4 regions of the Bradyrhizobium sp. JR4.1 genome follow, and region 4 is predicted to be linked to each of the others. Evidence: predicted binding sites of a transcription regulator. Region 4 holds the regulator's gene; each other region holds the start of a gene.

Region 1 (3,093 bases), 220 kb from region 4:
CGCCCGCAATAGCCCAGTCGATGCCCTCAAGATCCAAGTTCTCAAGTGGGCCAAGCAACGGTTCGAGGCTCAAGAACTTGATGAATGCCGGTGTCGAACGCAGATGGTCAATTCGATCGGTATATTCGTCGTTTTCGACGCTTACGCCCATCCAGACGTTATTCGGCCAGGGCAGCTGGTTCGCAATGCTAGCGAGCCGTCCTGCTCGTTTGGTCAAAATTTGAAATGTGTGGTGTCGAGCACGTTGCATCACATCAAAAACCTTGCCGATGAATTCCAGCGGCACGTTCTCGTGGAACAAGTCCGACATTGAATTGACGAAGATAACTTTGGTTGTCTTCCACTTCAGCGGTATGTTCAAGGCAGCTTCGTCTAGAACGATCTTGCCGTTCCATTTGGCGCGTCCACCTGATACGCGCGTTGTGCCCGCGTACTTTGGTTGCCCCATGGCCTCCAATCGCCTAGCAAGTCGCATCGCATAGCAATTGGTGCAACCCGGCGACAGGATTGTGCACCCTGCCACCGGATTCCACGTTGCTTCTGTCCATTCGATTGGTGAGTTGGTGGCCATTGCGACATCCCTAGTTGAACGTAACCTTTACGCGGTCCGCGAAGGTGACGGAGCCCGCCCGTTTGGGTCGCTGCGCTGCTGGTGGATCAGCCGTGATCACTCCTGACGCTTCAAGTTGTCTAAGAGCCTCTTTGTAGTTCTTGTCCGTGTACGGGGTATCAACGGAATGATCTTCGTAAATCTGGCGCATCGTTAGCGTCTCGCCTGCAAACACCTTGGGCAAATCCGCTAGTAGCTTGTCGAACGGTTGCAATAGCGAGAACAACAGAGGAGTGGAAGCGTCTGCCGGGGAGTATGTGAATGAAGCAACGCCCTGATCATCAGTCGAGCTTTCGCTTGCCATGATCCCTTTCATGATCTCGTAGCCTTTAAAGTGCTTCGATACGAAGATCAAACTATGCGAGGTTCGCGCACCACGCTTGAAACGAAACGGCAGCACGAATTTTCCACCCATGCCTTTGATAGCCTGTGATAGCTCTTCAAGGATTAGCGTCTCACGCTCGTCAGGCGATTTTCCTTCGATCTTCTTGCGCAGATCATCTGCACGTTCGACACCGAACAGAGCGTCCATGTGTTTCTTGACCAAGTCGTTCGAAAGACCAGCATTGATGCGTCCATAGTTGAAGAAAAAGACGCAATCGCATCCCCAATCTTTAATGACGCCATTTACGATTTTGAGCGACAGCCCCTTATAGCCAAACGGATCAACGAACGTGAAGGAAGGTACCAATCGAGTTTCGGAAAGTTCCTTTTCGGCGTCGGCACCAATCTCGCCACAATTCACGGTCGGCTTGTATTTGAGCTTCTCTATGCCGGGCAGCGCGTCGATTTCTCCTTGCAACGTCGCTGTATGGTTTCCATCCGCGTCGTTGAAGATAGTCACCAACATGTCGCACATGTTCTTATCTTCGATAGCGTGCTCCAACACGAGGAGCGGCGTTGACGCAGCGCCGTCCTTATAGCGTCCGGGTCCAGCATAAAGATCGATGTAGGCAATCTTGCCTCCATGCAGTTTTGCACTCGGTATGATCACGTTGGCCCAGGCGTAAAAGTATTTCTGAATAATCCTCGCTTTAGTTTCCGATTGATCCGATCTTTCGTCAAAAAATTTTGCACCTGCCAATGGAGTCGTTCCTTGCACAACCTCGGGTGGATTCGTTGCCAGCATGCACGTTACTCCGCAGATTCGACACGCACCATATTGTTCTCTATTTGTTCCGTCCAGGTAATTAGCCCTTGGCTCCCCCAAGCGCAAGCTACGGTATTGGTTAGTAGCTTTTGGTGAGCCAAAACCGCCAAAGTCTGATTTTATTTGAGTTTTTGGCTTGACTGGCGGAAGGGGTGGGATTCGAACCCACGGTACCCTTGCGGGCACGCCGGTTTTCAAGACCGGTGCCTTAAACCACTCGGCCACCCTTCCAAACCCGGAATTGCTGTCGCTTAACGTAGTCGGCGGGGCGTGGCAACGCGAAGTTGGTGCCCTGCCCCAAACACCCAACCTGTCAGGCGGCGTCAGTCTGTTCCCTTAGTATGCGCTTCTCAGCAATCCCGGACACTGGCGGCATCTCCCAAGACGTCTCTGGTTGAGGTCCGGTTTGGAGTCGCCTCCCTTTCCGGACCTGGTTTGCCGGCTGCAAAGAAAAACGGCGCCCTCTGAGGAGCGCCGTTGAATTCTTCGTCTCCGCGTTGGCTCAGTACCCGCAGGACGCGCAGCCCATCTGCACTGGCGCGTAATAAGAATAACCCGGCTGGACCATCTCGACGCGCTGGCGCGTGGCGTATTGGGGCGGGATGCGCTCGTACTGGACGCTCGGCGGCGCCACCATCACAGTCTGCGGCACCATCACGGTGCGGTACTGCGCCGGCGCGCGGTGCGCCACGACGGCGCCGGGCGACACCATCACGGTCTCGTCGACGGTGCGGTATTGCGGCTGCACGTATTGCTGCTGGTAACAGGTCGTGCACGGCGGGGGTGTGTAGCAATTGTAACAGCCGGCGGAAGCCGCGCCGGTCATGGAAATCGCAGCGACGACGGTCGAGAAAACGACAGCGAGAGTGCGAGACATTAGTGTGGTGCCCCAATTGCCCGAAATGGATTTGCGAAGGTCGCATCAGTATACGCGGCAAAACCTTGCGTTGCCGAAGTTCGTCGGGGCATCCTTAATGCAAACGGCCGGCTTTCGCCGGCCGTTCAGAACTTGTTGACCATGCGTGCTGCTTGCGGTCACGCTCGCACGAGACGCTCCTACTTCGGACGACGCTTCACCTCGCGCACCGCGCCGCGCGCGGCGCTGGTGGTGAGCGCGGCGTAGGCCTGAAGCGCGGTCGAGACGTTGCGCTTGCGGCCGATCGCCTGCCAGGCGGCATCGCCCTTCGCCTCTTCCGCGGCGCGGCGGCTGGCGAGCTCCTCGTCGGAGACCTCCAGCGTGATGCTGCGGTTCGGGATGTCGATGGCGATGCGATCGCCGGTCCTGACCAGACCGATGTTGCCGCCTTCGGCCGCTTCCGGCGACAGATGGCCG
Region 2 (3,093 bases), 370 kb from region 4:
ATGAAGTAAGCCGGTTTCCTGTACGGCTTGCTTCCCGGCCGCGTCGCTTCCCACAAGGCGGCGCGGCCATTTCATGACGCGGATCTTTTTGGAACCTGTCGCGAATGCACGCCTCACAATCGTGCGCGCACCGGAACGGTCAGGTCTCGCCGCGAGTTGCCCCATCTCCAGCAAGGGAGATCGTCATGAGCGTTGAAGGTAAAGTGAAGGAAGGCGCCGGATTCATCAAAGAGGAGATGAACGAACACGGCAAATCCCGCGAGAGCCAGAAGAAGGCTCAGGAAGGTCGTGACTTGCGCAACGAAGGCCGGATCGAAGACGGCAAGCCGCCAAAGACGACCAAGCCCGGCACCGGTCACTAGGGCGTTTCGCGCGAAGTGAATATCGGTTCGCGATAATTCCCTGGCCAGATTTTCGAGAACCGCCTCCGGCAATCGGGGGCGGTTTTTCGATTCACGCGCCGTCGCGTGCGGAGTATCGCATATGAACAAACATGTGGCTGGAAGCTCGACTGCGGCCATCCTTCGAGACGCCCGCCTGCGGCAGGCCCTCAGGACGAGGGATGAGTATGCGCCAGCATTTCAACGCGGATGGATGCAGCTGAGCCTCATCCTGAGGAGGCCGCGAAGCGGTCGCCTCGAAGGATGGGGCGCTCGCTCCAGCAGCCTTTCTATCGCATCAGCGCAACTGTTCCTTAATGGGTTTCTCGCCTAGATTGCGTATCAATAAGCGTGGCGGGGCTTTGTGCGGATCTTCGCGGGTGTACAGGCGATGCGCGGGGTCGCTGCGCTGTCGGTGGTCTGTGGACACGCAATCAGTGCGCGACCCGATATGGTCGGGCCGGAGCTCGCCGAGGGCGCGCTGACGATTCTCGCGAGCGGCGTCGACATCTTCTTCGTGATCTCCGGCTTCATCATCGCGACCACGGCGACGGCACAACACAACCCGCTGGATTTCGCTTTCAGACGGGCCCTCCGAATTTTTCCGCTCTATTGGCTGGTGTTGCTGGCGGCGTTTGTCAGCTCTTCCTGGATCGCGCTTGCGCCGGGCGACCGCCCCGCTCTCGACCTCGGAACCATCTTCGCATGGACATATCCGAATTGGTACCTCGGGCCGGCGTGGTCGCTGGCTTTCGAACTGCACTTCTATGTCGCCGTCGCGGTCGTCTTGGCGATCAAGCCGGACCGGCTGTTCGAGATCTTGTTCGCCGGATTCGGCCTGGTCATTCTTGCTCTCGTCTTCGGCCTTGAGTTCGGGATCTACTTTCATCCGCTGGTGCTGGAATTCGGTGCCGGCGTTGTCATCGCCTATCTCCAGAGAAGCGGACGATTGCGCTTTTCGCGCCACTTCCCAGCCGTTTCCGCGGGCCTGTTCGTGGCCGGCTGGTACTGGATTTTCGTGCACGGCGCGATCGACGCACAGTTCGCGCGCGTCCTGACCTATGGCGTAGGTGCGGGATTGCTGATCCATGCTGTGATCGCTGCCGAGACCGAAGGACGATCCTTCTCACCGGTCCTGCAATGGCTCGGCAAGATTTCGTACGCGCTGTATATCGTCCATTATCTGGTGGTGAAATGGATCGCCAGCTTTGACGGACTGTGGCGTCTGTCGATCGTCGGGACAATCATCGCCGGCATCCTGCTCTCCATCGGTCTCGCCGCCGCCTTGCACGTCGCCGTTGAGACACCGATCCTCGATTGGGGACGCAAGGCAAGTCGCAAGATAAGTGTGATGCGCAGACGCCGATCGCTGCCGGCCGTTCCTTGATCACTCCCGACGCTGAATCCGGGCAAGTGCGACCCTTGCTGCGTCATGAGCGAGTCACGAACAAATAAGGAACAAAAGGCGTCAGCCGGCATTGAACCTGAAAAGGAGAGATCGCCGTGACTGACAACAAGATGGCTGACAACACCGCGGACAACACCCAAAAGGATCCGAAGGATTGGGTCTCCGGCGACGACCCGATGACCGGTGCCCAGGAATCTTACCTCAAGACCCTCGCCGAGCAGGCCCACAAGGAGCTGCCCAAGAAGGATCTGACCAAGGCAGAGGCCTCAGAGCTAATCGATACGATGCGGCAGAAGGCCGGGCTCGAGAAGTAAATATCTGGCATCACCGTCATTGTCAGGTCACTTCGGCGAACCGCGAATTGCCAGCTTGAAGACCGTAAGGACGACGAAGGCGGGCGCCCCGTAAACGATGGCATTCACGGCCCAAGTGATGGCGACGCCCAGGAAAACGGAACTGCCGACAGCTCCCCAGAAAAGGTAAGCTGCGGATATGCCCGGCATCTCCCATGCCATCACGGCGATGGAGTAGTCGGTGAGCTGCTCCATGACGAGCAGCACCGTCGAAACGAGCGCCCCGATTGCCAAGGCGACGATGAGAACGGATTTCATGGTCTTCAAAGGCCCAACAGCCCAATCAGTATCGGAATCATGAAAAAGGCTGCCAGGCCGAGGAGACCTCCTACGGCAACCTTCACCCAACGCCGTTGGATCCTCGGCTCGAGCCATGTCGCCAGTTTGACCCAGAGCGCATACGCCCATCCAGCAACAATCGAGCGGATCAGTGCGAACAGAAGCTCGCCTAGAATATTGGCCATGGCGGTTAGTCGCGTCATCTCCGCGAGGAGTTCATCTGCCAACGGCTAAACAAGCCTGTCCACCCGTGAGTGAGGTGGCCAAATTCCGCGGTTTTGGATCACCGTTCTGAGGGCCCGGTTAGCGCTGTGGAGGTGCTTCGCGTGAAGGGGCTCGTCTTCTAGCGCTTGATCTTCTGCGCACTCCCGCTCTTGCACATAGCAAGACTATTCCAGCGGCGCGCAGTGGCATCGGCACCGTCACCGTTGAAACCGCCCTTCGCTTCCTCGGCTTTGCAGCAGGCTTGCGAGAAGCCAGCCTGCAGGCAGAGCGTCATGCTGCCCGCAGCCCTTGCCGTGTCCGGAGCCGCACACCACGGCGCCACGAGTGAAGCAACCAAAAGTGCCGTTCTAAAACGCATTGAATCCCCCAAGGTCGGACCGGGCGAGCAAAGAGGCCTCGCGCTCAGGTAATGCACAATCTTTGGGCGCGCCAAATTGAGCCGATTGTC
Region 3 (3,093 bases), on a different contig from region 4:
GCGGTTTTTGGCTTAAGTAACAACCGTTCGCGCCCCGATTGGATTGTTTCGTGCTCACAACGCCTCATCTTGCGCCAAGTCTGCGTCCAAATGAGCTGCGCCCACATGAGCTGCGCTCAGCGGAGCGGCGCGCAAGGAATCCACGCGCAAGTCATCCGCGCTCTGCCGGCCGCTGGGTCATGGCAGCCCTTGGCGGGCTGGTCTTGGCGTGGGCGGCGGAGCCCGCGGCGGCGCAGGGCAAGCTCGAGGCGCAATACGAGGCGACGCTGGCGGGCATTCCCGTAGGCCGAGGCGCCTGGAACATCGACATCCAGGACGATGTGTTCGCGGCCGCCGCCTCCGGCGGCACCTCGGGGCTATTGAAATCCTTCGCGGGCGGGTCGGGCACCGGCGCCTCGCAGGGCCGCGTGGTCAATGGCGCGCTGGTCGCGACCGGCTACCAGGCCTCCACCACCACGTCGAAGAAGACCGAAGAGATCCGCATCACGCTCGACAAGGGCAATGTGAAGGATTTTGCCATCCTGCCGGAGCCGCCGGTCGATCCCGACCGCATCGTCGTCACCGACGCGCATCGCCGCGGCGTCTGGGACCCGATGACGGCCTCGCTGGTGCGCGTCTCAGGCACCGGCGAGGTGCTGTCGGCGGACGCCTGCCACGGCAGCGCCGCCGTGTTCGACGGCCGCATGCGCTACGAGCTCAAGCTCGATTTCAAGCGTATGGAGAACGTGAAGGCGGAGAAGGGCTATCACGGCCAGGTCGTGGTCTGCTCGCTGTATTTCGTGCCCATCGCCGGCTACATTCCCGACCGTCCCGTGATCAAATATCTCGCCGCCCAGCGCAACATCGAGGTCGCGTTCGCGCCGATCGCGGGAACGCGCATCCTGGTCCCGTTTTGGCTGAAAGTGCCGACCCCGCTCGGGCCGGCCATGCTGGAAGCCACCAGCTTCATCACCACGGCCCAGCCGCCCAGGATCGCGAAGACGCAGTAGAGGGGCGTCCCGTGCTGAATCTCCCTTTTTGGCGAAAATAAACGCAAGCGATTTCAATGGCATCCCTACTGTGCATGGGGTTGTTTTCGCACTTTTTGTTTGGGAGGGCTCCAGGGCCGGGAATCCATTTGACTCCTCCCCGATTCTGATTCGACTCCGCGCCGTCCCCAGCTTTAACGAATCCGCCACCGAAACGTCGCTTGTGCGGCGGGCCAAAACTCCATCTAGTGCGAACCCAATAAGCCTCCCGCGACATCTTGCGAGAACGGAACAGGACTCAAGGGGGAGTCAGCGATTCGGCCGCGATTCGTTCTCAACTCGTTCCGAAGCTTAAAGCCAACGGGAAAAGCGTCGCAAAGTGAGACAGTTGCGCGAGGTTCGGGGAAGGGCGCCGCATTCTCCGCCGTCATGCCCCGGCTTGACCGGGGCATCCAGTACGCCGCGCCCTCTCGGTTTGATCTGCGCCGCCTCTGGAATACTGGATCGCCCGGTCGAGCCGGGCGATGACACCAGCGTGTGAGGCCGGCCCTTCGCGCCCTCGCCCCAAAACAGCACTGACATTCGCCCCAATCGCCATTACCTAATCCTCCAGATGCCTTTTTCCTCCTCCCCCTTCGCTTCCGAGCGGCTTCCCGGCGCCGGCGTCACTGCGGTGCTTGGTCCCACCAACACCGGCAAGACCCATCTCGCCATCGAGCGGATGCTCGCGCATCCCTCCGGCATGATCGGGCTGCCGCTGCGCCTGCTGGCGCGCGAGGTCTACAACAAGATCGCAGCAAGGGTCGGCCCCGACGCCGTCGCGCTTGTGACCGGCGAGGAAAAGATCAAGCCGAAATCGCCGCGCTACTGGGTCTCGACTGTCGAGGCGATGCCGCGGGATCTCGACGTCTCGTTCCTCGCCGTCGACGAGGTGCAGATCGCGTCTGATCTGGAACGCGGCCACGTCTTCACTGACCGCATCCTCAACCGCCGCGGCCGCGACGAGACGCTGCTGCTGGGCGCTGCGACCATGCGGCCGATTATCGAGCGGCTGCTGCCGGGCGTCTCCATGATCACGCGGCCGCGGCTGTCGCAGCTGGAATTCGCCGGCGACCGCAAGATCACGCGGCAGCCGCGGCGCACCGCCATCGTCGCCTTCTCGGCCGACGAGGTCTACGCCATCGCCGAGCTGATCCGCCGCCAGCATGGCGGCGCCGCCGTGGTGCTGGGCTCGCTGTCGCCGCGCACCCGAAACGCGCAGGTTGCGATGTTCCAGAACGGCGAGGTCGATTACCTCGTCGCCACCGACGCCGTCGGCATGGGCCTCAATCTCGACGTCGACCACGTCGCCTTTGCCTCCGACCGCAAGTTCGACGGCTACCAGTTCCGCCGCCTGACGCCGTCCGAATTCGGCCAGATCGCCGGCCGCGCCGGCCGCGCCACCCGCAACGGCACCTTCGGCACCACCGGCCGCTGCGCACCGTTCGAGCCCGAGCTCGTCAATGCGCTGCAGAACCACACCTTCGATCCCGTGAAGGTTTTGCAATGGCGCAATTCGAAGCTGGATTTCGCTTCCCTCGGGGCGCTCCAGGTCTCGCTGAACCTGGCCCCCGGCCACGAGGCGCTGACGCGCGCGCCCATCGCCGAGGACATGCGCGTGCTCGACCACGCCGCCCGCGACGCCGAGGTGCGCGATGTCGCGCACGGCAAGGATGCGGTGGAACGGCTGTGGGAGGCCTGCCAAATCCCCGATTATCGAAAGCTGTCGCCGGCCGCCCATGCCGAGCTGGTCACCACGCTGTACGGCTTCCTGATGCGGAAGGGGTGCATCCCCGACGCCTGGTTCAGGACCCAGATCGACCAGGCCGACCGCGTCGACGGCGATATCGACACGCTGTCGGCCCGGATCGCGCAGATTCGCACCTGGACCTTCGTCGCCAACCGTCCCGACTGGCTGAAAGACCCCGAACGGTGGCAGGGGATCGCCCGCGAGGTCGAAAATAAATTATCGGATGCGCTCCATGAACGCTTGACTGAGCGTTTCGTTGATCGCCGGACCAGTGTATTGATGCGCCGCCTGCGGGAGAACACGAGCTTGAATACTGAAATCGGCAAGACCGGCGAA
Region 4 (3,093 bases):
TCGCGCTGGGTCGCAGCATTGCCGGGTGCCGTCGGCCGCATCGCGGCGTTCGGGATCGGGCCGCTGATCGCGGCGAGCCTGGGAATCATCGTGCTGGGCTTGTTGCGGACGCCGCTGCGCTGGTCCGGCGCCCTGGTGCTGCTGGCAGCGATCCTCTGGGGACTGTCGGCGCGGCAGCCCGACATCCTGATCGCCGGGGATGGCGCGAGCGTCGCGGTGCGGGGCAAGGACGGATATCTGCACCTGATCAGGACCAGCAAGGACAGCTTTCTGCTCAAGGAATGGCTCGCTGCCGACGCCGATCCGCGCGATGCCGGCAGAGCCTCGCTGGCTGATGGCGTGTCCTGTGACGAATCCGGCTGCGTGACGCCACTGATCGACGGGAGGCTGGTCGCGCTGGCACTGCGGGTCGACGCTCTCGCCGACGATTGCAGTCGGGCCGCGCTGGTGGTGACGACGCGTCCCGCGCCGCCCGATTGCGCGGCGATGGTGGTCGATCGGCAGCGGCTCGCCAGCCAGAGCGCACTGGCGCTGACGCAGCGTGGTGACGGATTTGTGGTTCAGGCGGTGAGGGCGAGAGGCACGAGCCGCCCCTGGTTGCCGGCCGGCGCCGGCGAGGGTGATTTCGACGGCAGCCTTGCGCCGAAGGCGACCGCGCCCCGCATCAAGGACGCAACGCCGGCGGAGACCGACTTGCAGGCCGACGATTGATCTGATGGTGCGGAGCAACGCAGCGGGTCGGTGCGTCCGCTCGGATTCGCTGGCGCAAACCACACCATCTCGCCGGCCACGGCGCCGGCGATGGCAATTCAATCCTGACCTCCGACCTCGTAGCCGGAGGGCGGCTGTTTCAGCCGATCGGCAGGTGCGTGACGGTCGGCTGCCTGTCGGCGATGATCTGCGCCTTGTGCTCGCGCTCGATGACCGACTGGGTCACAGGCAGTTGCAGCACGGTCGCGCGCTGGCCTTCGACGAGCTGCGTCACCAGCACAAATTTGCCGTCGGGGAATTCGATCGCGTCATGATGGCGGTCGGGAACGTGCGGATCGATCTTGCCGAACTTGCCCACGCGGGAATTGATGGTCCGCGTCCAGATCCAGCGATTGTCGTAGCGGACGTCGTCTGCGAAGGCGAGCTCCGTTCCCGGCAGCAGGCAGACGGCAACAGACGGATCGGCTGCGGAGGCGAAGCCGCGCGTCGAGGTGCCGCGGAAATTTGTCGAGACGATCGTCTCGCCGACTTCGGCGGGGCGCGACGCGACGGCATGCAGGCTGTAGTCACACATCGGGTGCTCCTCATGCTGGGATAGCAACCCGCGTCTCTTATCGAGGCGCAGGCCTCTATCAGAGTTGAAGCACGAAAGCTCTGCTCGGTTGTGGGCAAATCTGCGGCTGGTTTCCGCAAGCCGCGATCACATTATCTTTCCCGAATTCAATAGGAACAAAGCGAGTTGCGATGCATTCGGGAGGCGCATGCGCGAATCTTGCCGGCTGGTGCAACGACCTCGATCGCTGGTCGCTGTTTCCTCGCACACCCGAGCCGCGAAGCGGTGCTGTTTCGGTGCTGCTTCGTGGGCGTCGCGAGGAGCCAGCGCCGGAGGAGGGGCCGGATAGTCTGTGCAGAACCAGAAAGACTATCCAGCCGGAGCGGACGATGATCCGCTCCAATCTCTGACCGGCGATGCCGATCGGAAGCGCGCGAGGCGCCAACTTCTCCAGGTATCAAGTACGTCCGGTATCAGTACTTCCGGTAAAGCCCGATCAGCTTGCCCTGAATCTTCACCCGATTGGGCGGCAGGATGCGGACCTCATATGCAGCGTTGGCGGGCTCGAGCGCGATCGAGGCGCCGCGACGGCGGAAGCGCTTCAGCGTCGCTTCCTCGTCGTCGATCAGCGCCACCACGATGTCGCCGGTATCGGCGCTCTCGTTGCGCTGAATCAGCGCCATGTCGCCGTCAAGGATGCCGGCATCAACCATGGAATCACCGCGCACTTCCAGCGCGTAATGTTCGCCCGAGCCGAGCATGTCGGGCGGTACGCTGATGGTGTGGCTGCGTGTCTGCAACGCCTCGATCGGCGTGCCGGCCGCGATGCGGCCCATCACCGGTACCGCCACGGGGCGTTCGCCCTCGTCCGCGGGCAGGCTGGAGCCCGCACGCACCTTGCCGAGATTGCCCTCGATGACGCTCGGGGTGAAGCCGCGGCGGCTGCCGGCGGCTGCCTGGAGCTCCGGCAGCTTGATGACTTCAATCGCACGGGCGCGGTTGGGCAGGCGTCGGATGAAGCCACGCTCCTCGAGCGCCGTGATCAGGCGATGGATGCCCGACTTCGAGCGCAGATCGAGCGCATCCTTCATCTCGTCGAAGGAGGGCGGCACGCCGCTTTCCTTCAGACGTTCACTGATGAACCGCAGAAGCTCGTATTGTTTGCGCGTTAACATCTCGACCAAAGTCCCCCGGTTGATGTCGTCCGATTCCGAGACGCAGAATTCGGCAATAAGCCGCTACATGCTCGAAACAAATCATGAACGGACACTATATGTTCGATACATGTTCCGCAACTGCTTAATTTACCGTGAACAGAGCAAACTCCGCGGAACGCGCGTTGCGGGGGTGCTCAGACGGGGAGCCGCAACACTTCGCAAGCTGTGCCGGCTTCGGCCTTCGGCGCGAATGGTGCGCGCACGAGAAGTACCTGTGCTGCAGCGAGATTCGCAAGCAGCGAAGAGTCCTGATGGTTGACGGGAAGAACGACGCGTGTGCCATCGTCACGCTCCTCCAGATGCGCGCGCAGATAGTCCTCGCGCTGGTCGTTGGCGCCGACGCCGCGGCCGAGCACGGCGCGTTCGCGGCGATGGTGAATCACTGAACGGCCCGACAGGGCGCGAATCAGCGGCACCATGAACAGGAAAGCGCACACGTAGGACGATACGGGATTGCCCGGCAGGCCGATCACACCCATTGCGCCGAGGCGCCCATGCATCATCGGCTTGCCTGGCCGCATCGCGATCTTCCAGAACGCCATCGCGATGCCTTCGTCCCTCAGTGCCTGCTGGACCAGATCGTGGTCGCCGACTGATGCGCCGCCGGTCGTG

The links. The regulator LexA, encoded in region 4, represses DNA repair genes until DNA is damaged. The targets are predictions, from matches to a motif close to TGTTCNNNNTGTGTTCNG.
Region 1: a site for LexA is predicted at 1,774-1,791, ahead of ABIB90_RS09615 (three-Cys-motif partner protein TcmP). Genes of this name have one in related genera too.
Region 2: a site for LexA is predicted at 1,824-1,841, ahead of ABIB90_RS10330 (DUF3072 domain-containing protein). Genes of this name have one in related genera too.
Region 3: a site for LexA is predicted at 1,298-1,315, ahead of ABIB90_RS07590 (helicase-related protein). Genes of this name have one in related genera too.

Annotation. Positions count from the first base shown of each region.
Region 1 is NZ_JBEPRY010000003.1:232,345-235,437, reverse strand. It holds gene ABIB90_RS09620 (DUF5131 family protein) at 1-571, opposite strand, end outside; gene ABIB90_RS09615 (three-Cys-motif partner protein TcmP) at 582-1,739, opposite strand; tRNA gene ABIB90_RS09610 (tRNA-Ser) at 1,902-1,991, opposite strand; gene ABIB90_RS09605 (hypothetical protein) at 2,263-2,586, opposite strand; gene ilvD (dihydroxy-acid dehydratase) at 2,817-3,093, opposite strand, start outside.
Region 2 is NZ_JBEPRY010000003.1:376,549-379,641, forward strand. It holds gene ABIB90_RS10315 (hypothetical protein) at 1-9, shown strand, start outside; gene ABIB90_RS10320 (hypothetical protein) at 186-362, shown strand; gene ABIB90_RS10325 (acyltransferase family protein) at 745-1,767, shown strand; gene ABIB90_RS10330 (DUF3072 domain-containing protein) at 1,899-2,102, shown strand; gene ABIB90_RS10335 (hypothetical protein) at 2,130-2,399, opposite strand; gene ABIB90_RS10340 (hypothetical protein) at 2,405-2,647, opposite strand; gene ABIB90_RS10345 (hypothetical protein) at 2,764-3,003, opposite strand.
Region 3 is NZ_JBEPRY010000002.1:501,523-504,615, reverse strand. It holds gene ABIB90_RS07595 (DUF3108 domain-containing protein) at 180-989, shown strand; gene ABIB90_RS07590 (helicase-related protein) at 1,582-3,093, shown strand, end outside.
Region 4 is NZ_JBEPRY010000003.1:9,397-12,489, forward strand. It holds partial or broken gene ABIB90_RS08505 (ComEC/Rec2 family competence protein) at 1-711, shown strand, start outside; gene ABIB90_RS08510 (hypothetical protein) at 851-1,285, opposite strand; gene lexA (transcriptional repressor LexA) at 1,738-2,439, opposite strand; gene ABIB90_RS08520 (molybdopterin molybdotransferase MoeA) at 2,616-3,093, opposite strand, start outside.